DNA from 3 places in the Streptomyces sp. NPDC001933 genome. Region 3 is predicted to be linked to each of the others. Evidence: riboswitches for the same ligand, from Rfam matches in the RefSeq annotation. Region 3 holds a riboswitch; each other region holds the start of a gene.
What was found. A riboswitch is a leader RNA that binds a small molecule or an ion and turns the genes downstream of it on or off. The one in region 3 is predicted to bind cobalamin.

Region 1 (7,877 bases), on a different contig from region 3:
CGACTCGGTGTTCATGCCGGGCAGCCCGTCACCGCACAGATCGCGGCCGAACTGCAGCTCCGCGGCCACGGCCTCCTTCAGCATGTCGGTGACCTGCTGCTGGAGCTCGTCGTCGAAGAGGTCCGGCTCCTCCTTGCGGACGGTGTCCACGACCTCGAACGCGAAGTTCATGTGCATCGTCTCGTCACGGAACACCCAGTTGGTGCCCGTGGCGAGACCGTGCAGCAGGCCCCGCGAGCGGAACCAGTAGACGTACGCGAACGCGCCGTAGAAGAACAGCCCCTCGATGCACGCCGCGAAGCAGATCAGGTTCAGCAGGAAACGGCGGCGGTCGGCCTTCGTCTCCAGGCGCTCGATCTTCTCGACCGAATCCATCCACTTGAAGCAGAACTGCGCCTTCTCGCGGATCGAGGGAATCTCCTCGACCGCGTCGAACGCCGCGGCACGGTCCTCCGGGTCGGGCAGGTAGGTGTCCAGCAGCGTCAGATAGAACTGGACGTGCACGGCCTCCTCGAAGAGCTGCCGCGACAGATACAGCCGCGCCTCGGGGGAGTTGATGTGCTTGTACAGCGTCAGCACGAGGTTGTTGGAGACGATCGAGTCACCCGTCGCGAAGAACGCGACCAGCCGGCCGATCATGTGCTGCTCGCCGGGGGACAGCTTGGCGAGGTCGGCGACGTCGGAGTGCAGGTCGACCTCCTCCACCGTCCAGGTGTTCTTGATCGCGTCCCGGTAGCGCTCGTAGAAGTCCGGGTAGCGCATCGGCCGCAGGGTCAGCTCGAAGCCCGGGTCCAGCAGGTTCTTCTCGGAGTTGGTGGAGCTCATTACTGGCAGGCCTCGCAGGACTCGGGGTTTTCGAGGGAGCAGGCGATCGCGTCCGCGTCGGGCGCCGAGGCCTGCTGTACGGGAATGGGGGCGGCGGCCGCCGCCTGGCCGGAGGCGGCACGGGCGATCCGGGTCGCCGGGCGCGAACGCAGGTAGTACGTCGTCTTCAGCCCCTGCTTCCAGGCGTACGCGTACATCGAGGAGAGCTTGCCGATCGTCGGCGTCTCCAGGAACAGGTTCAGCGACTGGCTCTGGTCCAGGAACGGCGTACGGGCCGCCGCCATGTCGATCAGGCCGCGCTGCGGGATCTCCCACGCGGTGCGGTACAGCGCCCGCACCTCCTCGGGGATCCAGGCGAAGCCCTGCACCGAGCCACTGGCCTCGCGCAGCGCCTCACGGGTGCGCGCGTCCCACACCCCGAGCTTCTTCAGCTCGTCCACCAGGTACGCGTTGACCTGAAGGAACTCACCGCTGAGCGTCTCGCGCTTGAAGAGGTTGGAGACCTGCGGCTCGATGCACTCGTAGACGCCCGCGATCGAGGCGATCGTCGCCGTCGGCGCGATGGCGAGCAGCAGCGAGTTGCGCATCCCGCTCTTCGCGACCCGGGCGCGCAGCGCCTCCCACCGCTCGGGCCAGTTCAGCTCGGTGTCGTAGTGGTCGGGGTGCAGCACACCGCGTGCCGCACGCGTCTGCGACCAGGCCGGCAGCGGGCCCGAGCGCTCCGCGAGCTCGCAGGACGACTCGTACGCGGCGAGCATGATCCGCTCGGAGATCTTCGTGGAGAGCGCGCGGGCCTCGGGGGAGTCGAAGGGCATCCGCAGCTTGAAGAAGACGTCCTGGAGACCCATGGCGCCCAGGCCCACCGGGCGCCACTTGGCGTTGGAGCGGCCGGCCTGCTCGGTCGGGTAGAAGTTGATGTCGACGACCCGGTCCAGGAAGGTCACGGCGGTGCGGACGGTGGCGTCCAGCCGCTCCCAGTCGATGCCGCCGTCGGCGACGAACGCGCCGAGGTTGACCGAGCCCAGGTTGCAGACCGCCGTCTCGCCGTCGTCGGTGACTTCGAGGATCTCGGTGCACAGGTTCGACGAGTGGACGACGGTGCCCGGCTCGGCGGTCTGGTTCGCGGTCCGGTTGGAGGCGTCCTTGAACGTCATCCAGCCCTGGCCGGTCTGGGCGAGGGTGCGCATCATCCGGCCGTACAGCTCACGGGCCGGGATCGTCCTGCGGGCCAGGCCCTGGGCCTCGGCGGCCCGGTACGCGGCGTCGAACGCGTCGCCCCACAGGTCGACGAGACCGGGCACGTCGGCGGGCGAGAACAGCGACCAGTCGCCGTCCGCGTCGACCCGGCGCATGAACTCGTCCGGGATCCAGTGCGCCAGGTTGAGGTTGTGCGTACGCCGCTGGTCCTCACCGGTGTTGTCGCGCAGCTCCAGGAACTCCTCGATGTCCGCGTGCCAGGTCTCCAGGTAGACGGCGGCGGCGCCCTTGCGGCGGCCCCCCTGGTTGACCGCGGCGACGGAGGCGTCGAGCGTCTTCAGGAACGGCACGATGCCGTTGGAGTGCCCGTTGGTGCCCCGGATCAGCGAACCGCGGGAGCGGATTCGGGAGTACGACAGACCGATGCCGCCCGCGTGCTTCGAGAGCCGGGCCACCTGGTGGTAGCGGTCGTAGATCGAGTCGAGCTCGTCCAGCGGGGAGTCCAGCAGGTAGCAGGAGGACATCTGCGGGTGCCGGGTGCCGGAGTTGAAGAGCGTGGGGGAGGAGGGCAGGTAGTCGAGCCGGCTCATCAGCCCGTACAGCGCCGCCACTTCGTCCACGGCGCGCTGCGAATCGTCCTCGGCCAGGCCGGCCGCGACGCGCAGCATGAAGTGCTGGGGCGTCTCGACGACCTGGCGGGTGTGCGGGTGGCGCAGCAGATAGCGGCTGTGCAGGGTCCGCAGCCCGAAGTAGCCGAAGCGGTCGTCCGCGCCGTCGGCCAGCGAACGCTCCACCAGCGCGTCGAGGGCGGCCGCGTGCCGGGCGACGAACTCGGCGGTCCGGTCCGCGATCAGGCCCTCGCGGTGGCCGACGGCGACCGAGGCGGAGAAGGAGACCGCGCCCTGGCCGGCCGCCTCGTCCGCGATGGCGAGGGTCAGCAGCCGGGCGGCGAGCCGGGAGTAGGAGGGGTCCTCGGAGATCAGCCCCGCGGCGGCCTCGGTGGCCAGCGACCGCAGCTCGGCCTCGTCGGCACGGGCGCTGCGGCCGCGCAGCGCGGCGGCGGCGACCCGGCCGGGGTCGGTGTCGGGCAGATCGGCGGTCAGTTCGGTCAGGGTCCGCAGCAGTGCGGTTCCCGGTCCGTCCTGTGCGGCGGCCTCGGACTCGGCTGCTGCGGACGCGGCGACTGCCGGATCGGCTGGCGCGATGGTCACGTGGTGCTCTCCCTCGCTCGGCTCGGGGCCGGCGGGGATCGGGGCAGCCCTGCGGGCGCGCAGACCCGGAGCAGGGCAGCACTTCGCACGGCGTCCACCGGCCCAACCGCGAGGCCCGGACGTCTGGGCATCCGGTTCGGTCGAGCCGGATGCGCTGCCGGCAGGTCATCGGACTGACTCGGGGGTGCACAAAAGCGCACTGAATACACCGTTGCGGGACAGTTCCGGATTCGCACCGGATTCCCCTGCGGCGACAGCGAGGACGAGCATACATGTGGGGGCTGCCCGGAGAGGCAGCCCCCACATGTTGTGTCGGTCGGCAAATGCCGGGACCACAGGATGCGTTCTGCGGCCCTTTCGGGCAGACGACGGACGGCCCGTCGCACCCCTTCGGGAAAGGGGCTCGACGGGCCGTTGGCAGGCCGTGGGGCGCGGTCGTCAGTGGCCGCCCGGAGCGCCTGCCGTGGCCGGCGGGAGTTCCGCCTCGACGCCCGGGTCGCCCGCGTCGGCGGTGTAGTCGGCCGGGGACGTCTCGTCGATCCCGGCGGGCGCCTTCACGGCGTTCAGGACGAAGGTGAGCACCACCGTCACCACCACGTTCAGCACGAACGCGGTGAGGCCGATGTAGCCGATCTCGCCGATTCCGGGGATCTCCTTGGACGAGCCGCCGAAGTGCTTCTGCGTCGGCGAGGCGACCCCGTACGCGGCCACCGTCCCGTACACCATGCCGACCGCCCAGCCGGCGAGCAGCGCCCAGCGGTGGAACCAGCGGGTGAACAGGCCGCCGACCAGGGCGGGCATCGTCTGGAGGATCCAGATGCCGCCGAGCAGCTGGAAGTTGATCGCGACCGTCTTGTCCATGGTGAGGACGAAGGCGAGTGCGCCGACCTTGACCAGCAGCGACACCAGCTTGGAGACCTTGGTCTCCTGCTCCGGGGTCGCGTCCGGCTTCAGGAAGTCCTTGTAGATGTTGCGGGTGAACAGGTTGGCCGCGGCGATCGACATGATCGCGGCGGGCACCAGCGCGCCGATGCCGATGGCGGCGAACGCGACGCCCGCGAACCAGTCCGGGAACATGTTCTCGAACAGCTGCGGGATGGCCAGCTGCCCGTTGTCCACCTTGATCCCGGCGGCGATGGCCATGAAGCCGAGCAGCGCCAGCAGACCCAGCATCAGCGAGTACAGCGGCAGGATCGTGGTGTTGCGCCGGATCACGTTGCGGCTGCGGCTGGAGAGCGTCGCCGTGATCGAGTGCGGATACATGAACAGTGCCAGCGCCGAGCCCAGCGCCAGGGTGGCGTAACCCCATTGGCCCGCCTCGCCCGGCGCGAGTCCGGCCACCGGCTTGCCGGCCGCCGCGTTCTTCTGCGAGAACACCTCGTTCGCCTTGGCGAAGATGTCGTCGAAGCCGCCGAGCTTGATCGGGATGTAGATGATCGCCACCGCGATGACCAGGTAGATCAGCCCGTCCTTGACGAAGGCGATCAGCGCGGGTGCCCGCAGCCCGGACGAGTAGGTGTACGCGGCGAGCACCGCGAACGCGATCAGCAGCGGCAGGTCCTTGATGAACCAGTGGGTGTTCTCGCCGCCGCCGACGCCCATCACGTCCAGCACCGCCTGGATGCCGACCAGTTGGAGCGCGATGTACGGCATCGTGGCTAGGATGCCGGTGACGGCGACCGCCAGCGACAGGCCCTTCGAGCCGAACCGCCCGCGGACGAAGTCCGAGGTGGTGACGTAGCCGTGCTTGTGCGAGACCGACCAGAGCCGCGGCAGGAAGGTGAAGATCAGCGGGTACACGAGGATCGTGTACGGCACGGCGAAGAAGCCCGCCGCGCCCGCCGCGTAGATCGCCGCGGGTACGGCGACGAAGGTGTACGCGGTGTACAGGTCGCCGCCGAGCAGGAACCAGGTGACCCAGGTGCCGAAGGAACGCCCGCCCAGGCCCCATTCGTCGAGGCTGGCCTCGTTCTCGGCCTTGCGCCACCGTGCCGCCAGGAAGCCCATGACCGTGACGGCCACGAAGAAGAAGATGAAGACGCCGAGCGCGACGCCGTTCACGCCGTCCTTCATGCCGACGCACCCCCCTTGCGGGCGCGCTGGTCACGCTGCCACAGCTTGTACGCGATCATCGTGAGCGCGGTGGAGATCAGCACCCAGAGCATCTGGTACCAGTAGAAGAACGGAATGCCGATGAAGGTGGGGTCCACCTTCGCGTACGAACTCACCCAGAGCATCGCCACGAACGGCGCGACGAGACAGAGGGCGATGACCACCCGTACCGGTGTGACGGTGGGTGGTTTTCCTTCTGGTTCTGCTGGCATGTGGCGACTCCGTCCCCTCGCTGAGCACCTTGTAATGCGCAGGAAATCTAGGGGAGGCTTCCGGTCACCGTCACCCCCCGTCCGCATTGCGGTCCGGCAACGGTCGGCCGCGTGGGTGTTCGTGCTCGAAATCCGGTCAGATGTACGACAGTTGGTCCGGACCAAGATGCGCGAAAGGCCCCCGCGGAGTGATGCGTTCCGCGGGGGCCGGTCGATGGTGCGGACTCAGTCCGTGGGCCGCTTCAGGCGCGCCACGAACTTGTACCGGTCGCCGCGGTAGACCGAGCGCACCCACTCCACCGGTTCGCCCTGTCCGTCGAGCGAGTGCCGGGAGAGCATCAGCATCGGCAGGCCCACGTCCGTACCGAGCAGCCCGGCCTCGCGCGGGGTGGCCAGCGAGGTCTCGATGGTCTCCTCGGCCTCGGCCAGCCGTACGTCGTACACCTCCGCCAGCGCGGTGTAGAGGGAGGTGTACTTCACCAGCGAACGGCGCAGCGCCGGGAAGCGTTTGGCCGAAAGGTGGGTGGTCTCGATCGCCATCGGCTCGCCGCTGGCGAGCCGCAGCCGCTCGATCCGCAGCACCCGGCCGCCCGCGCTGATGTCGAGCAGCCCCGCCAGGGTGTCGTCGGCCGTCACGTAGCCGATGTCCAGCAGCTGGGAGGTCGGCTCCAGGCCCTGGGCGCGCATGTCCTCGGTGTACGAGGTGAGTTGCAGGGCCTGCGAGACCTTCGGCTTGGCCACGAAGGTGCCCTTGCCCTGGATGCGCTCCAGCCGGCCCTCGACGACCAGCTCCTGGAGCGCCTGGCGCACGGTGGTGCGCGAGGTGTCGAACTCGGCGGCCAGGGTCCGCTCCGGCGGCACGGGGGTGCCCGGCGGCATGGTGTCCGTCATGTCGAGCAGATGTCGCTTCAGCCGGTAGTACTTCGGGACGCGCGCCGTCCGTGTGGCCGCGCCCGTCTCGTTCTCCGTACTGCCCCCGTCGGCACCCATGGTCCGCCCTCCCGGCGCTTGCGTTGCTGCCGTCACCGGCTCCTCCGTCTGTCGCGGCTCACATGGTGGCACGGTCCGGTCACGGCTGGTCGCCCTCCCTTAGGTGTCGGTCCTATAACGGACGCGAGTGCACTTCTTATACACCCTTGACACCCCTAAAGGTCTAGGCCAAGCTCCCCGTACTGGTCTAAACCATTAAAGACCAGGTCCAGCCCCAGCAGTACTCGTCGAATGTCTTCGCGGTGGGCGGGGTTGCAGTATCCCTGAGGAGGGTTTGGCGTGAAGCGCAAGCTCATCGCGGCGATCGGCGTCGCGGGCATGATGATCGGCCTCGCGGCGTGCGGGTCCGACGACGGCGGCGACAGCGGCAAGAAGGCCGGTCCGGACGCGTACAAGGGCCAGACCCTGACGGTGTGGACGATGTCCGGCTCGAACCCGGACGGGTGGACCAAGAAGGTCACCGAGGAGTTCGAGAAGAAGACCAAGGCCAAGCTGAAGATCGAGGTCCAGGACTGGAACGGCATTCAGCAGAAGGTCACCACCGCCCTCTCCGAGTCCAACCCGCCGGACGTCCTGGAGATCGGCAACACCCAGACCCCGGCGTACGCCAAGACCGGCGGCCTCGCCGAGCTCGGTGACCTGAAGAAGGAGATCGGCTCCGCCTGGGCCGACGGCGTCAACCAGCCCTCCGTCTTCGACGGCAAGCAGTACGCCCTGCCGTGGTACGTGGGCAACCGCGTCGTCATGTACAACAAGAAGGTCTTCAAGGACGCCGGTATCACCGAGACGCCGAAGACCCGCGCCGACCTCTTCAAGGCCTTCGAGGCCATCGAGAAGAAGGGCGACGCCGAGCCGATCTACCTGCCCGGCCAGAACTGGTACTTCTTCGACGGCCTGCTCGTCGGCAAGGACGTCTCGCCGGTCAAGAAGGAAGGCGACAAGTACGTCTCCAACCTGGCCGACCCGAAGGTCGCCGAGGCCATGGACGTCTACAAGCAGTACCAGGCCTTCTCCAAGGCCCCCAAGGACAAGGACGAGGCCACCCCGCAGCAGGCCGAGGTCTTCGCCAAGGGCAAGACCGGCGCCGTCATCGCGATGGGCTACGAGGCCGGCACGGCCATCAAGGCCAACCCGAAGATCAAGGACGACATCGGCTTCTTCACCATCCCCGGTGAGACGGCCGACAAGCCCGAGGGCGTCTTCCTCGGCGGCTCCAACCTCGCCGTGGCCGCGGGCAGCAAGAACCAGGACCTGGCCAAGGAGTTCCTGAAGATCGCGCTCTCCGAGCAGAACGACGGCGAGCTCATCAAGGAGGCCGGCTGGTCTCCCA
Region 2 (7,877 bases), on a different contig from region 3:
CCTCGCCGGAGGTGGGCACCTACCTCGGTGGCCCTCGACCGCGTGACGAGCTCGAACACGCGATGCCCGGGACACCCAGCCGGCGCCCCGGCCTTTTCATAGTCGATCTCGACGGAGCGATGATCGGCCAGATCACGCTCGTCAAGAACACAGGGCACCTTCGTCAGGCTGCCGGGAGAACCGAGCTCGGCTACCTGTTCCTGCCGCAGGCGTGGGGACACGGGTACGCCGCTGAGGCGTGCGCAGCGGCACTCGACTGGTTCGCCGGCACGCTTCCCGGCGAACCGGTGGTACTCGCCACCCAGACCGCCAACCTCCGCTCGATGCGCCTCGCGGCGAAGTTGGGGTTCATCGAGGTGGAGCGGTATGAGGCCTACGGCGCCGAGCAGTGGTTCGGCATGTGGCCCCCCGTCACATCGTCCGACTGAGCTCGTGCTCGACAGCGCGGATCTGTCGAAGCGCTGCCGCGCTCCTGCCCGCGCGGCCGGACGGACGGGGTGGCAGCCGGGGCTCCGGTTCAGCGCACCCGACCCCGCGGCTTCAGCGCGACCGGCGGGAGTTCGGGCGCGGGCAGCCGGTCGCCGTCGTAGCCCTTCACGTCGCCGAAGCGGGAGCTCTCCATCCATGCCTGCCTGGCCTCCTCGATCTCCTCGTGGGACCGGCCGATGAAGTTCCACCACATGACGATCTCCTCCTCGAAGGGCTCGCCGCCGAGGAGCATGAGGCCCGCGTCACTGTCCGCGCGCAACGGGAGTTCGGTGCGGCCGCAGCCGAGGTAGAGCATGGAGCCGGGGAGCACGGGCACGCCGTCGACCTCTGCCTGGCCGGACATCGAGAGCACCGCGTACTCGAAGTCGGGGTCGAGCGGCAGTCGGGCCTCGGCGCCTGCGGCCAGGGCGACGTCGGCGCCGACGATCGGGGTGTACGTGGTGCCGGGCGAGGTGGTGCCGTCGAGTTCGCCCAGGATCAGGGTGGCGACGAGGCCCGGGGCGGAGACGGTCGGCAGGTCGGGGTGGTGCTGGAAATGGGGCTCGACCTGGCGGTGGGCGGCCGGCAGCGCCACCCAGAGCTGGGCGCCGTGCAGAAACCTCGCGTGGGCCTTCGGGCTCTCCTCGGAGTGGCTGATGGCCCGGCCGGAGGTCATCAGCCCCAGTTCGCGTGGCCGGATCGTGCGCAGGCTGCCGAGACTGTCCCGGTGCAGGACCTCGCCGGCGTGCAGCCAGCTGACCGTCTGCAGGCCCATGTGGGGGTGGGGCGGCACCTGCATCCCGGGTTCGTCCGCGATGTCGTCGGGGCCGTAGTGATCGACGAAGGCCCAGGCACCGACCATCCGGCGGCCCAGGTTGGGCAGCAGCCTGCGGACCTCGGTGGACTCGCCCAGCCGGACGTGGCGGGGGGTGAGGAGTTCCCGTACGGGCTCGGCGACGACGAAGCCCCGTCCTCCGCAGACGGAGAGTGCGGCCTGGCGATCGAGATTGCTCATGGCGCTCAACCTATTCCCGAGCAGGCCCGGGAGCGCCGGTACCCACGCCGATGATTTAGTGGAATATTCAATCACCAGGTGGGGTTCAGGCAGTCACAGGGTGGCCGGGCAGCGGCTCGGCCGGCGGTTGGACGAAACGGGGCACCGCCCCGGCACGGTCCGTGACCAAGGAGGTCAAGTGAGCGACACCTACTACGAGTTCGGCACGGCTGCCGACCGCTGGAACCGTGCGCAGATGTTCTTCGAGGCGAAGGAGTACATGACCGCGGCCCGGATCCTGGAGGGGCTGGTCGAGGAGGTCCCGGAGCAGGTGTCGCCGCGACTGCTGCTGGCCCGGACCTACTACCACTCGGCGCGGCTCGGAAAGGCCGAGGCGGAGCTGCGGGCAGTGCTGGAGCTCGACCCGGTGGAGCACTACGCGCGGCTGATGCTGGGCCGCACCCTTGAGCGGCAGGGGCGGGGCGCGGAGGCGGCCGGTCATCTGCGGATGGCCGCGGCGCTCTCCGGTGACTTCGACTTCGACTCCGGCCCGGGGCGGACGAGCACCCGGGGGCCCGCCGGCATGTGAGCGGGCATCGGCGCCACGGCGGCATTCCGGAAAATCCGGGATGCCGCCTGACCGCCCCGCGTGATACTTCACTCCCTCATGACCCACATCGAGACTCCGCGCCTTCTGCTCCGCCTGATGAACGGCTCCGACGCCCTGCGGGTGATCTCGGGCACGCCGGGCGAAGGGGACAGCTGGGCACCCGGCTACCCGTCCCCCGGCGAGATGGCCGCGGCCGAGCGTTTCCTCGACACCTGTGCGACGACCGGCGATCCCAGCCCCTTCGGTTCGTACGAGATACGGCGCCGCACCGACGGGCTGGTGATCGGCGGAATGGGATTCCACGGTGCGCCGGACGAGAACGGGGAGGTAACGATCGGCTACGGCCTCGTCCCCTCGGCACGAGGGATGGGTTACGCCTCCGAGGCGCTGCGCGCCCTGCTGCTGTTCGCCCGTGAGCAGGGGGTGAGTCGTGTGCACGGTGACAGCGACCTGGACAACACCGCGTCCCAGCGCGTCATGGAAGCCGTCGGCATGCGCCTGGTGAAGCAGGACGAGCGGCTGAAGTACTACCGGATCGACTGGTGCCCGCGGCCCGAGCGGTGAGCCGGTGCGGGGCGGGACGCGGGAACCCCGCCGGGAGGTCCCGGCGGGGTTCCGGTCGTCGGCCCGCGTGGGCGGTGCCGGTCAGCCGGCCGCGGTGGCCGCCCGTCCGGCGCCGCCGTTCGCGGTGGTGACGGCGCCGGTGCCCGGTGCGAGCAGCCGGTCCGTCAGATAGCCGAAGAAGAGCCCGAAGGCCACCCAGAGGGTGGTCTGCACGGCGAGGGTGCTCAGGCGGAACTCCCACAGCAGGGCGGCCGGGAAGTCCTTGCCGACCTCGTTGTACGAGGGCAGGAACGCGTAGGCGAGCCCGATCACCAGGACGTACGCGGCGGATGCCGTGATCGTCGCGTTCCAGTTGCCCAGGCGGGGAGCCAGCCGTTTGCCGAGGATGACCGCGGCGACGGCCAGCAGCACGCTCAGGGCGACCAACAGGAAGAACAGGGCGGTACGCCGGCCGATGGTGTCGGGGTTGCCGACGGCCGGCGGGTTGGCCGGGTACTTCAGGAACGGGACGACGTACACCGTCAGCAGGGCCGCACCCGCGATCAGTGCGGCCGTGGCCCGAGGGCCGAATCTGCCGATCCGGCCGAGGGCGTAACAGAAGACGAGGGCGGCGATGCCGCCGATCGCGACGCCGAAGACCAGTACACCGGTGGCGAGGCCGGCGGTGGACTGCATGGTGCGGCTGACCAGTTCCTCGCCGCCGTCATGGTGGTGGCTGTGCGATTCCTCCAGGGCGATGGCCGCGTCCACACGCGACTCACCGAGGAAGTAGGCGACCAGCAGGGCGAGCGCGCCCGCGGCGAGGCCGGCCAGCATGCCGCGGACGAGCAGGGCTCTGACAGATATGGAGTTCATGAGGTTTCCCCGGGATCGGACGGTACGTCAGTGGCAGGGGAAACCGAGGAGGTGGCGGCCGTCGTGGACCCACTCGTGGACACCTTCGCCGGAGATGACCGCGGTGGCGCCCTGTTCGGCGCCAACGAAGTACAGCAGTACGAGCATGAGAATGCCGAAGAAGACCGCCCAAGGGGCGATGGCCTTCAGGGAGATGGGGGTGATCGCCGGTACGGCGGTGGCGGGGGCAGCAGTCTGTGCCATGGCAGAACCTCCTGAGGGAACACGCGTCCCGATCGTGGTGCCTGAGACGTAGGTGCTGGGTCTGACTTCCCGCGCGGAGGCGGGTTCACAGTGGCGCGACCGTGCCGGATTCTCACCGGACTTCCGTCGCACCTACGTCATGCTCGTCGTGACGATACTCCTTGGGGGCAACCCCCTGCCATGGTGCCGACGGCGGCCGGACCGCCCTGATGCCATGGTGGGCACACCCATGGGGCCAGAGTTCAGGGAGTTGACCGGGCCATGACCGTACAGGTGATGCTGATCTCACCGGCGCTCAACGCCGCGCTGCGGGAGGCCCGTTTCGACGGTGACGCGCCGCTCGACGCGGCCGGGGCCCGCCGGGCGCGGGCCGTCGCCGCGGCGGTGCCCGCCGCCGAGCGGTATCTGCGTGGGCCGTCCGAACGGTGCGCCGGGACCGCCGACGCGTTGGGGCTCCGTGCCGGGCCCGAACCGGCGGTCCGTGGCTGGGACATGGGCCGGTGGAGCGGTCGGCGGCTGACAGCGGTGAGCACGGCCGAGCCGGAGGCGGTGTCGGCCTGGCTGACCGATCCGTCGGCGGTTCCCCACGGCGGCGAGTCCCTGCTGGATCTCTGCTGCCGGGCCGAACACTGGCTGGAGACGGTGGGGACGACGGAGTCCGCCGAGGGCGCCGGGGCCCACCGCGTGCTGGGCGTCGTCGAACCCGCGGTGGTGCGGGCGATGATGGTGGCGGCACTCGCTCTGCCGGTGGAGGCGTTCTGGCGGCTGGACGTCGCCCCGCTGACGCTCACCGCGCTCAGCGGGCGTTCCGGCCGGTGGAACCTGCGGTGCGGACAGCCGTTGTCCCCCACGCCCGACCCCGCCCGGTAGTAATCCGCTTGCGACACAGTCGGATGGAAGTGCAGGCTTGCGCGGTGATTGTCGAGCTGGCACCCCCCTTTCTGACCTGGGACGATGTGGACCCCGCCCGTCACCCCTTCGACAGCACGTCGGCGCCGCAGGTGGTGCGGTCCCTCGGGCCGGCCGATCGGATACCCGGCCGCCCCGGCATTCCCGACGGGGCCCCGGCGACGAGTGACCGGAGCTGGAGAAAGGGCAGGCTCTGGGCGGATGCCATGGCGTCCGCCCTCGCGGAGCACTACGGCCGCTGGACCGTGGGCTGGCGCTGGGCGCACGACGAAGGAGACTTCGACGGGGGACCCGTCGGGAACTGGTGCTGTCCGAGCCACTCGATCACCACCCCGGAGGAAACGCTCGCCCGTGTCGCGGCGGCGCTGTGCGAGTGGCGCGCCTGGCTGGAGACCCTCTCCGGCTGGTTCGAGGCGTACCCGCTGGCCCTTGCCGACGTGGACGATCAGCGGGTCCTGTGGGAGCGCGCCGCCCGGAACCTGATCCTCCAGGTGGTCGACCGCACTGGCTGCGGCAGCGGCTGGTACGGCCACTGCCGGCAGGTGCTCACCTGGTTCCTCAGCCACTGGGGTGTCGCGCCCGACCTCGCCGAGGATCTGGTCGACCAGGCGATCGGAGGGCGGTTCGAGAGCTGGACCGGCCCCGACGCGGTGCTGGTCGACGATGTCGCGGAACAGCTCGCGCTGTCGCTCCGGCCGGCCGACGGCGCACGGTCCGTCGGGCGGCCCCTGCCGGATCACCTCGAACGCTGGCTCACGGTGCGCGAGACCGTGCCGTGGCAGGAAGCGCCGGACGGCGGTGGGGACGGACCGGTGAACCCGTCGCGCGATGGCGCTACGGAGGACATCCGCGCCTTTGACGGCGCCCTGGACCCCGACCGGGCCGAGGGCCTGCTCGCCGCCCTCGAACTGCTGCGCACCGAAGCGGCTCGCGGAGCCTCCCTCGGCTTCGAACTGCTCCAGCAATGGCAGCAACACGTCCTGGGCACACCTCAGCCACCGCCGTTCCGCGATCTGCCCGCTTTCGCCAAGGCGGGCCGGGAACGCTATGGCATCAGCCCGGACACCCGGGCCCGCCTCGACGCCTGCCTGGCCGAGAGCGCGAAGGACGCAGAGCCGCCCGTCCCCCTCACCGCCCGCGCCGCCCGCGCCTATCTCGACGTCTGCTTCTTCCATCCCTTCGACGACGGCAACGCCAGGTCTGCCTTCCTCACCCTCGTCTTCGTCCTCGCCCGCGAAGGCGTCGCGCTCGACGAGGTCGGCCTGCTGCGCCGTTTCACGTTCCAGGCCGACGAGCCTGCGGACGCGCTGATCCTCGCCCGGTACATCGACCTCCATCTCACGGAGACCCGGCGCAAAGCAGCTCTTGCCGGCCCCGAGCCAGTGAGCTGACAGGCACCGATCGAGCCCGTGCCGGTAGCTGGACCTGGACCACCGCTCTGTACGCCGCGTGCCTGGCTTCACGCTCTGTCGGGTCGGGTGGCACTGTGGCGAGACGATCGTTGCGGCCAAGCCTGTCGAGCCTGGTTTCCATCGAACTCCCCTGCAGACACGGCGATTTGAATCTCCACCACATCGACGGGCCTGATATCTTCGGCCCGCGCGGGGCCGGACCGCTGCTGGGGCCCGAGGGCCTGGACCGGCTGCATCCGTGGCCCGCCGGGCATCCCGTCCTCGCCGGACGGTTCCTGGCGGCGCCTACGTGACCATGCGCGCGGACTTCCCCGAGCCGGCCGAGTGGTGGGAGTGGCAGGGCGTCGGCGATCTGACGGCCCGCCGGATCTCGGTTCTGCTCCCCCGCCACGGCGGGCTCGGCCTGCTGCTCTCGGCCTTCCGCCAGGTCGACGCCCCGGAGGCGCTGATCGTGGTGCAGGCGCCGGTCGGTCCCGCCGAGGCTTCGGCTTCGGCGAAGAAGGAACGCAGTTCCGCGTAGCGCTGATCGGCGCGCGCGTCGTCGAGCTGCTGCACCGGGGCGAGGGAGGACGGGACGGGGCGGCTGCTGATCAGTCACGTCCTCGGCGCCGTCGCGCGGATCGCGTACGGCACCGCGGTGCTGCGGAACGGTTCGGCCGTGACGACGGGACCGACGTCCGAACTGCTCGCCGCACCCCGACACCCGTACAACCAGCCCCCGCCGTGCACCGAGTCACCGCTCACCGCCGCCCTCACCGCCGGCCCGCCCCGGGCGGTTACGCGTCCCGGTACGCCTCCAGCAGCCGCAGCCAGACCTCGCTGATCGTCGGGTACGCGGGAACGGCGTGCCAGAGCCGGTCGATGGGGACCTCGCCCGCGACCGCGATCGTCGCCGAGTGCAGCAGCTCGCCGATGCCCGGCCCGACGAAGGTGACGCCGAGCAGGATCTCCCGGTCGAGGTCCACGACCATGCGGGCACGGCCCCGGTATCCGTCCGCGTAAAGGCCGGAACCGGCCACCGCGGCGAGGTCGTGATCGACCGCCCGGACCCGGTGGCCGGCCCGCTCGGCCGCGGCGAGGGTGAGGCCGACCGAGGCCGCCTCCGGGTCGGTGAAGACGACCTGGGGGACGGCCGCGTGGTCGGCGGTGGCCGCGTGGGCGCCCCAGTCGGTCTCCAGCTGCGGTGCGCCGGCGGCTCGGGCGGCGATCGCGGCACCCGCGATGCGTGCCTGGTACTTGCCCTGGTGGGTGAGGAGCGCCCGGTGGTTGACGTCGCCGACCGCGTAGAGCCAGGTGCTGCCGTCGACGCGGCAGCTGTCGTCGACGGTGAGCCAGCTACCGGGCTCCAGGCCCACCGTTTCGAGTCCGAGGTCCTCGGTGCGCGGGGCCCGGCCGGTGGCGAAGAGGATCTCGTCGGCCTCGATGTGATCACCACCGTCGAGTTCCACGGTGACCGGGCCGTCCGGGACCGCGCGCCGTACGGCGGCGACCGAGACCCCGGTACGGATGTCGGCGCCCGCCTCGGTGAGCGCCTGCCCGACCAGCTCGCCGGCGAAGGGCTCCATCTTCGGCAGGAGTCCGCTGCCGCGGATCAGCATCGTCACCCGGGCCCCGAGGGCCTGCCAGACGGTGGCCATCTCCACGCCGACCACGCCGCCGCCGACGATCACGAGGCGGCCGGGCACCTTCTTGGCGCTCGTCGCCTCCCGGCTGGTCCACGGGCGGGCCGCGTCGATGCCGGGCAGGTCGGGGACGACGGCGCGGCTGCCGGTGCAGACGGCGACGGCGTGGCGGGCGGTGAGCCGGTGTTCGGTGCCGTCGG
Region 3 (7,877 bases):
CTCCGCCAGCCCGGCGACGGCCCCGCGCAGCGCCGCGTTGGCGGACAGCTCACCCGCGTACACCTCCGGGAAGCCCCCGCCTATGACCAGCCCCCGGGTGCCCTCGGGCAGCTTCTCGTCCCGCAACGGATCGAACGGCACGACCTCGGCCCCGGCGGCGGTGAGCAGCTCGGTGTGCTCGGCGTACGAGAAGGTGAACGCGGCGCCGGAGGCCACCGCGACGACCGGGCGCCCGGCGGGGGCGGACAGCTCCACGGGCCCGCCGCAGCCGCCGATCTCCCCCGCCGCGTCCCACACCTCGCCCGGCAGCGCGGGCGCGGACCCGGCCAGCGCCATCAGCGCCTCCAGATCGCACCCCGCCACCACCTGCTCCCGCATCGCCGCGACCGCGCCCACCGCGTCGCCGCGCCGCTCGGCCACCGGCACCAGACCCAGATGGCGCGACGGCACGGCCACCTGCTCGGCCCGGTGCAGCACCCCGAGCACCGGCAGACCGGACTCCTCCAGCGCGTCCCGCAGCAGCGCCTCGTGCCGCTGGGAGCCGACCTTGTTCAGGATCACCCCGCCGAGCCGCACCTGCGGATCCCACGAGGCGAAGCCGTGCACCAGCGCGGCCACGGAACGCGACTGCGACGACGCGTCGACGACCAGCACCACGGGAGCCCGCAACAGCTTCGCCACCTGGGCGGTCGACGCCAGTTCGCCCTGCCCCGACGCACCGTCGTACAGCCCCATCACGCCCTCGACCACCGCCAGGTCGCACCCCCGCGCCCCGTGCGCGAACAGCGGGGCGACCCGGTCGGGGCCGCACATGTACGCGTCGAGGTTGCGTCCGGGCCGGCCCGTGGCCAGCGTGTGGTAGCCGGGATCGATGTAGTCGGGCCCGACCTTGTGCGGGGAAACGGCGAGGCCCCGACCCGCGAAGGCCGCCATCAGCCCCGTGGCGACGGTGGTCTTGCCGCTGCCCGACGAGGGCGCGGCGATCACCAGACGAGGAATGTTCACTGCCGGTGCCTCACCATTCGATGCCCCGCTGGCCCTTCTGACCGGCGTCCATCGGGTGCTTGACCTTCGACATCTCGGTCACCAGATCGGCGGCGTCCAGCAGCTTCTGCGGCGCGTTGCGCCCGGTGATGACCACGTGCTGCGTACCGGGGCGCTCGCGCAGCACCTCGACCACCTCGTCGGTGTCGATCCACCCCCAGTGCATCGGGTACGCGAACTCGTCGAGGACGTACAGCCGGTACGTCTCGGCGGCCAGGTCGCGCTTGACCTGCTCCCAGCCCTCGCGCGCCGCCTCCTCGTTGTCCATCTGGCCGTCGCGCTGCACCCACGACCAGCCCTCGCCCATCTTGTTCCAGACGACGGACCCGCCCTCGCCGCTGGCCCCGAGGACCTTCAGCGCGTTCTCCTCGCCGACCTTCCACTTCGCCGACTTGACGAACTGGAAGACGCCGATCGGCCACCCCTGATTCCAGGCGCGCAGCGCGAGCCCGAAGGCCGCCGTCGACTTCCCCTTGCCGATGCCGGTGTGCACCATCAGCAGCGGACGATTGCGGCGCTGACGGGTCGTGAGCCCGTCGTCGGGCACGGCGGTCGGCTGTCCCTGCGGCATTACGCGGCCCTCCTGTTGGTTTCCTGAACGTTCTTGACGAGCCCGGCGATCGCCTCGGCCCGCAATTCGTCGAGCGTGACGGCGCTGCCCCCGAGATCGCGCGCGAGGCTTCCCGCGAGGCCGAGCCGTACCGGCCCCGACTCGCAGTCCACGACGACGGACGCGACGCCCTCCGCCTCGTGCAGCCGCGCCGCCCGGGAGGCCAGTGCCACCGGATCGGGCCCCCCGGTCGCCCGCCCGTCGGTCACCACGACCAGCAGCGGCCGCCGCGACGGATCGCGCAACCGCTCCACCCGCAGCACCTCATGGGCCTTGAGCAGCCCGGCCGCGAGCGGGGTGCGCCCACCGGTCGGCAGCAGCTCCAGCCGCGCCGCCGCGGCGTCCACCGACGACGTCGGGGGCAGCGCCACCTCGGCGTCCCTGCCCCGGAAGGTGATCAGCCCGACCTTGTCCCGCCGCTGGTACGCGTCCAGCAGCAGCGAGAGGACCGCACCCTTCACCGCGGCCATCCGCTGCCGGGCGGCCATCGACCCGGAGGCGTCCACCACGAAGAGCACGAGGTTCCCCTCGCGCCCCTCCCGGACCGCCTGCCGCAGATCGTCCCGCCGGACCACAAGACCGCGCCCGGACCGGCCCCGCGTCCGCTGGTGCGGGGCGGCGGCCTGCACGGTCGCCGCCAGGTGCAGCTTGGTCAGGGCACCCTGAGGACGCCGCGCGCCGGTCGTACGCCCGTGCTCGGTACGGGCCCGGGAGCGCCGCCCCGCAGCGCCCTCTCCCAGCCCGGGAACGCTCAGCATCTTCGTGCGGAACGGCTCGGTGGCGCCCACCGGCTGCCGCTCACCGCCCCCGGAGGACTGCCCCTGCCCTTGTTCCCGGCCCTGTTCCGGTACGGACGGAGCGGGCGTGTCGCCGGACTCGCCCCCGGGGTCCGGCGGCGTGTCGGGGCCGTCGCCCCTCGGGGGGCGGCCGCCGCCACCCGGGCCGTCCGGGTCCGGGTCGTCGTCCTCGCCGCCGTTCTGCTCCAGGGTGTCGTCGAGCTTGTCCTCGTCGAGGCCCGGCGCGTCGAACGGATTGCGCCGGCGCCGGTGGGGGAGGGCGAGCAGGGCGGCCTGCCGCACGTCCTCGGCGAGCACATCCGTACGCTCCGCCCAGGCGGCCAGCGCGGTGGCCGTCCGCGCCATCACGATGTCCGCGCGCATCCCGTCGACCTCGAAGGCCGCACAGGTGGCCGCGATCTGGCGCAACGCCGCGTCGCCGAGCCGTACTTCGGGCAGCAGGGCACGCGCGGCGACGATCCTCGCCCGCAACGCGTCCTCCTCGTCGGCCCACTTGGCGGCGAACGCCGCCGGGTCGTCGTCGTACGCGAGCCGCCGCCGCACGACCTCGACCCGCTGATCGGTCTCCCGGGACGCGGCGACCTCCACGGTCAGCCCGAACCGGTCGAGCAACTGCGGCCGCAGCTCGCCCTCCTCGGGGTTCATCGTCCCCACGAGCAGGAAACGCGCCGCATGCCGTACGGAGACGCCTTCGCGCTCCACGTACGAGGCACCCATCGCCGCCGCGTCCAGCAGCAGGTCCACGAGGTGGTCGTGGAGCAGGTTGACCTCGTCGACGTAGAGGATCCCGCGGTGCGCGTCGGCGAGCAGGCCCGGCTCGAACGCCTTCACGCCCTCCGCGAGCGCCCGCTCGATGTCGAGCGCCCCGACGAGCCGGTCCTCGGACGCGCCGACCGGCAGCTCCACCATCCGGGCGTCCCGCGACACACCGGTCCCGGCCTCGTGGGGGCCGTCCGGACACGCCGGGTCGGGCGACGCGGGGTCGCAGGAGAAACGGCAGCCGGAGACGACGTCCACCTCGGGCAGCAGCGCCGAGAGCGCGCGCACGGCGGTGCTCTTGGCGGTGCCCTTCTCCCCGCGCACGAGGACGCCGCCGATGTTCGGTGCGACGGAGTTGAGGAGCAGGGCGAGTTGCAGGTCCTGCTGCCCGACGACGGCGGTGAACGGGAAATGCGTGCTCACGGGGCGATCCCTCCTGCGGGTGAGTGGGCATGAAGTAGGCGGTCTCGGGACGCGCTGTTCACCGGCGGCCTCCCGGGGCCGCGGGGGCGGCGGGGGCTCCCGGAGCGATGAAGGGAAGACCCGACGGTGCGCCCGACTCGATGAGCCGCAGCAGCGCGTCGGTGTCCGCGTGCTCCTCGACGAGATCGCCGAGGCGGTCCAGCTGCTCCTCGCGCAGCGCCGCGAAACAGGTGTCCGGAGCGGGGACGAAACGCCGGCCGGCGCCACGGGCGACCTCGGCCAGGAAGCGGCGGCGGAACTCGTCGCTCTCCAGCGAGCCGTGCCAGTGGGTGCCCCACACGGCGCCGACCCGGCAGCCGTCCAGGAACGGCTCCCCGCCCCGCACGTCCGCCACGCCGTGGTGGATCTCGTACCCCTCGACCGGCGCGCCGAGCGCCTCGCCGACGGGCCGGGCCAGGGTCTTCTCGCGTTCGAAGCGGATGCGTACGGGGAGCAGGCCGAGGCCCGCCACCTGTCCGGCCCGCGACTCGACCTCGTCCTCGATGTGCTCGCCGAGGATCTGGAAGCCGCCGCAGATGCCGAGGACCGGCCGGCCCTCGGCCGCGCGCCGCACCAGCGCGTCGGCGAGGCCGCGCTCGCGCAGCCAGGCCAGCGCCTTCACGGTGCCGCGGGTGCCGGGCACCACGACCAGGTCCGCGTCGGACAGCTCCTCGGCGCGGTCCACGAACCTGACGACGACGCCGGGCTCGGCGGCCAGCGCGTCCACATCGGTGAAGTTCGACATCAGCGGCACCGCGCACACCGCGACGCGCAGCACGTCCTCGCCGTGCGGCGGCGCGACGACCGACTCGCGCACGGCGCCGCGCAGCGAGACCCGCAGCCCGTCCTCCTCGTCGATGCCGAGGCCGTGGGCGAAGGGCAGCACACCGTACGTCGGCCGGCCGGTGAGGTCCCGCAGCATCTCCAGGCCCGGCTCCAGCAGCGACACGTCGCCGCGGAACTTGTTGACGAGATAGCCGGCGATCAGTGACTGGTCCTCGGCGGCGAGCAGCGCCGTCGTACCGAAGAACGAGGCAAAGACCCCACCGCGGTCGATGTCGCCGACGACCACCACCGGGAAGCGGGCCGCCCGCGCGATGCCCATGTTCACGATGTCCGTGCGCCGCAGATTGATCTCGGCCGGACTGCCCGCCCCCTCGCAGATCACCGCGTCGTACGTGCCCCGGAGCTGCTCCAGGCAGTCCACGACCGTGGAGAGCAGCGCCTCCTGCCTGCCCCCGTGGTAGCCGCGGGCGCTCATCTCGCCGACCGGCTTCCCCATCAGGACGACCTGGCTGGAGCGGTCGCTGCCGGGCTTGAGCAGGACCGGGTTCATCAGCGCGCTCGGCTCGACGCGGGCGGCCTGGGCCTGCATGGCCTGGGCGCGCCCTATCTCGGCGCCCTCCCGGGTGACGAACGAGTTGAGCGACATGTTCTGCGCCTTGAAGGGCGCCACCTTCACGCCCCGGCGCACGAGCCAGCGGCAGATCCCTGCCGTGACGACGCTCTTGCCCGCGTCGGAGGTGGTTCCGGCGACCAGCAGCCCGCCGCTCATGCGTTGCTCCGTCCTGTGATGCGAGGTCCCGCAAGGTTGGTCGCGGTGCTCCGGCGCCCCGCGATCCGCCGTGCGGCGAGGGCCGTGCCGAGCCGTCCCGCCACGCACACGCCGAGCGCCAGCGCACTCACCCGGCGCGAGAGCCGCACCGCACGCTCGATGTCCGCGGTCTCCACCGCCCGGCCCGTCTCCCCGTTGAGCACGGGGCGGTGCTCGACCCGGCCGCCGTACGCGAGGGTTCCGCCGAGCCGTACGCCGAGCGCACCCGCGAACGAGGCCTCCACCGGGCCCGCGTTGGGGCTCGGGTGCTTCGCGGCATCGGCCCGCCAGGCGCGGACCGCGCCACGCGGGCGCCCCCCGGCGGCCACGGCGAGCAGGGCCGTGAGCCGGGCGCCCGGCCAGCCCGCGAGGTCGTCGAGGCGGGCCGAGGCCCAGCCGTAGCGCAGATGCCGGGGCGAGCGGTGCCCGACCATGGCGTCGAGGGTGTTCACGGCCCGGAAACCGGCCAGCCCGGGGACCCCGGCCAGCGCACCCCACACCAGGGCGCCGACCACGGCGTCCGAGGTGTTCTCCGCCACGGACTCCACCACGGCACGGGCGATCTGCGGTCCGTCCAGGGAGTGCGGGTCGCGCCCGCACAGATGCGGCAGCCGCTCCCGGGCCAGCTCGATGTCACCGGCGGCCAGGGCGGAGCCGATGGCCCGCGCCTCGCGGCCCAGGGACGTACCGCCGACGACGGACCAGGTGGCGGCGGCGGTCAGTGCCACGGAGGCGGCGGGGCCGCGGCGCACGGCACGGGTGAGCAGCGCGGCACCGCCCGCGGCGCCTCCGGCGCAGACGAGGGTGTGCAGCGCGCCCCAGCCGCGGTGATCGCGCCACAGACGGCGCTCGACGCCCGCCGAGGCCCGCCCGAAGGCGGCGACCGGGTGTCCCCTGCGGGGGTCACCGAGCAGCAGGTCGCCGATCAGGCCGGCCGTGGCGCCGTACGCGAAGATGCGGTCGGCTCGCACGGCTCAGCCGGCCGTCGCGCCTCGGCGGACCTTTGTACAAAAGGCTCTCGTGGAGAGCACCGGGACAGCGGACGCACGGCAGCCGGGCATGGCGATATGTCCTCACTCAGGGTCCGCGCCCTGGTTCGACGTGACCGGCGACGAGAGTCTCCTGGCTCCCGGATCCGCGGTTCCCCCGGCCTTCCAGCCCGCTCGCGCGAGCCGTGACTTCCGGTGTGGGGGACCGCTCCCCGGTGACAGTGGCGGGACCGCGCCGGATTCGCACCGGCTTCCTCTGCTGTCGCCGTAATTGGCTCCGGCAGTCCACCACGCTCTGCGAACGCCCGTCAACCTGCCGTTGACCTGCGACGGCGCAGTGTGCTGAGACGCACATCGGGCCGGACACACGTGGTGTCCGGCCCGACGGGAGAGCGTGCGCGGGAGCGGCTCAGGCGACGATCAGATAGATCCCGTACGCGACGGCCGCCGCGCACAGCCCGAAGCAGACGTACGCGCCGGCGCGGGCCAGCAGCAGCGAGCCGCCGGAGCCGCCCTGCGCCGCCGGTTCCGGCTGCTTGGAGAGGCCGACGATGCCCAGGGTGAAGAGGCCCACCAGCGCGACGGTGACAACGAGGGAGACGCCGAATACGGAGCCGAGGGCTGCCCAGTCGATGTTCATGCTGATTCCTTAGACGGCCGGCTCAGACGGTGGCGGGTCGCGCCGGGTCCTGGGTGGTTCCGGCCGGGGCCGGAATGGTGGTCATGAGGTTCAGGTCCGGCGTCTGGGCCGCGGCCGCGGTGGGCGGCGGGCTGACGGCGGCGATGGCCTGGGTGACGACGCCCGCGGGCTCGGCGACGCCGTCCGACGGGGCGACGTCGCCGTGGCCGACCGGCTTGCGGCGCGACACCAGCCAGATGGCACCGGAGCCCGCGACCAGCAGCGCCGCGACGACCACGACACCCCAGGTGCCCTGCTTGGTGAGGAGCTCCGCGCCCGCGCCGACCAGACCGGCGGCCGGCAGGGTCAGACCCCAGGCGACGAACATCCGGGTGGCGGTGGACCAGCGGACCACACCGCCCTGCCGGCCGAGGCCCGCGCCCATCACGGCGCCGGAGCAGGACTGGGTGGTGGAGAGCGAGAAGCCGAGGTGCGAGGAGGCCAGGATGACCGTGGCCGCACTGGTCTGGGCGGCGAAGCCCTGCGGCGGCTTGAGGTCGGTGAGGCCGCTGCCCATGGTGCGGATGATGCGCCAGCCGCCCAGGTAGGTGCCGAGCGCGATGGCGGTACCGGCGCTGACGATGACCCAGACCGGCGGGTTGGCGCCCGGGTGCAGGACGCCGCCGGTGACCAGGGCCAGGGTGATGATGCCCATGGTCTTCTGCGCGTCGTTGGTGCCGTGGGCGAGCGAGACCAGTCCGGCCGAGGCGATCTGGCCGGCCCGGTAACCCTTGGCGGTGGCCTTCTCCTGGGCGTCGTTGCGGACCTTGCCGCCGATCCGGTACGTCAGCCTGGTGGCCAGCAGCGCGGCCAGACCGGCGACGACCGGGGCGGCGACCGCGGGGAGCAGCACCTTGGTGACGACGGTGCCGCCGTTGACGGACGACCAGCCGGCCGACATCACTGCCGCGCCGATCAGGCCGCCGAACAGGGCGTGCGAGGA

Region 1: linked by a shared signal. The riboswitch ahead of ACFYY7_RS09500 (ribonucleoside-diphosphate reductase subunit alpha) and the one ahead of ACFYY7_RS04895 (cobalamin biosynthesis protein) in region 3 are both predicted to bind cobalamin.
Region 2: linked by a shared signal. The riboswitch ahead of ACFYY7_RS11640 (CbtB-domain containing protein) and the one ahead of ACFYY7_RS04895 (cobalamin biosynthesis protein) in region 3 are both predicted to bind cobalamin.

What each region holds. Positions count from the first base shown of each region.
Region 1 covers NZ_JBIASS010000003.1:375,287-383,163, reverse strand. Annotated here, with positions in the region: gene ACFYY7_RS09505 (ribonucleotide-diphosphate reductase subunit beta) at 1-825, opposite strand, end outside; gene ACFYY7_RS09500 (ribonucleoside-diphosphate reductase subunit alpha) at 825-3,233, opposite strand; cobalamin riboswitch at 3,375-3,516, opposite strand; gene mctP (monocarboxylate uptake permease MctP) at 3,672-5,306, opposite strand; gene ACFYY7_RS09490 (DUF3311 domain-containing protein) at 5,303-5,557, opposite strand; gene ACFYY7_RS09485 (GntR family transcriptional regulator) at 5,783-6,547, opposite strand; gene ACFYY7_RS09480 (extracellular solute-binding protein) at 6,827-7,877, shown strand, end outside.
Region 2 covers NZ_JBIASS010000004.1:125,611-133,487, reverse strand. Annotated here, with positions in the region: gene ACFYY7_RS11665 (GNAT family N-acetyltransferase) at 1-428, shown strand, start outside; gene ACFYY7_RS11660 (pirin family protein) at 518-1,483, opposite strand; gene ACFYY7_RS11655 (tetratricopeptide repeat protein) at 1,662-2,051, shown strand; gene ACFYY7_RS11650 (GNAT family N-acetyltransferase) at 2,130-2,636, shown strand; gene ACFYY7_RS11645 (CbtA family protein) at 2,718-3,491, opposite strand; gene ACFYY7_RS11640 (CbtB-domain containing protein) at 3,519-3,734, opposite strand; adenosylcobalamin (AdoCbl) riboswitch at 3,738-3,886, opposite strand; gene ACFYY7_RS11635 (histidine phosphatase family protein) at 3,996-4,604, shown strand; gene ACFYY7_RS11630 (Fic family protein) at 4,649-6,034, shown strand; gene ACFYY7_RS11625 (hypothetical protein) at 6,202-6,348, shown strand; gene ACFYY7_RS11620 (hypothetical protein) at 6,345-6,575, shown strand; gene ACFYY7_RS11615 (dihydrolipoyl dehydrogenase family protein) at 6,832-7,877, opposite strand, start outside.
Region 3 covers NZ_JBIASS010000001.1:1,089,666-1,097,542, forward strand. Annotated here, with positions in the region: gene ACFYY7_RS04875 (cobyrinate a,c-diamide synthase) at 1-1,005, opposite strand, end outside; gene cobO (cob(I)yrinic acid a,c-diamide adenosyltransferase) at 1,016-1,615, opposite strand; gene ACFYY7_RS04885 (putative cobaltochelatase) at 1,615-3,633, opposite strand; gene ACFYY7_RS04890 (cobyric acid synthase) at 3,692-5,227, opposite strand; gene ACFYY7_RS04895 (cobalamin biosynthesis protein) at 5,224-6,237, opposite strand; cobalamin riboswitch at 6,382-6,513, opposite strand; gene ACFYY7_RS04900 (hypothetical protein) at 6,665-6,895, opposite strand; gene ACFYY7_RS04905 (anion permease) at 6,918-7,877, opposite strand, start outside.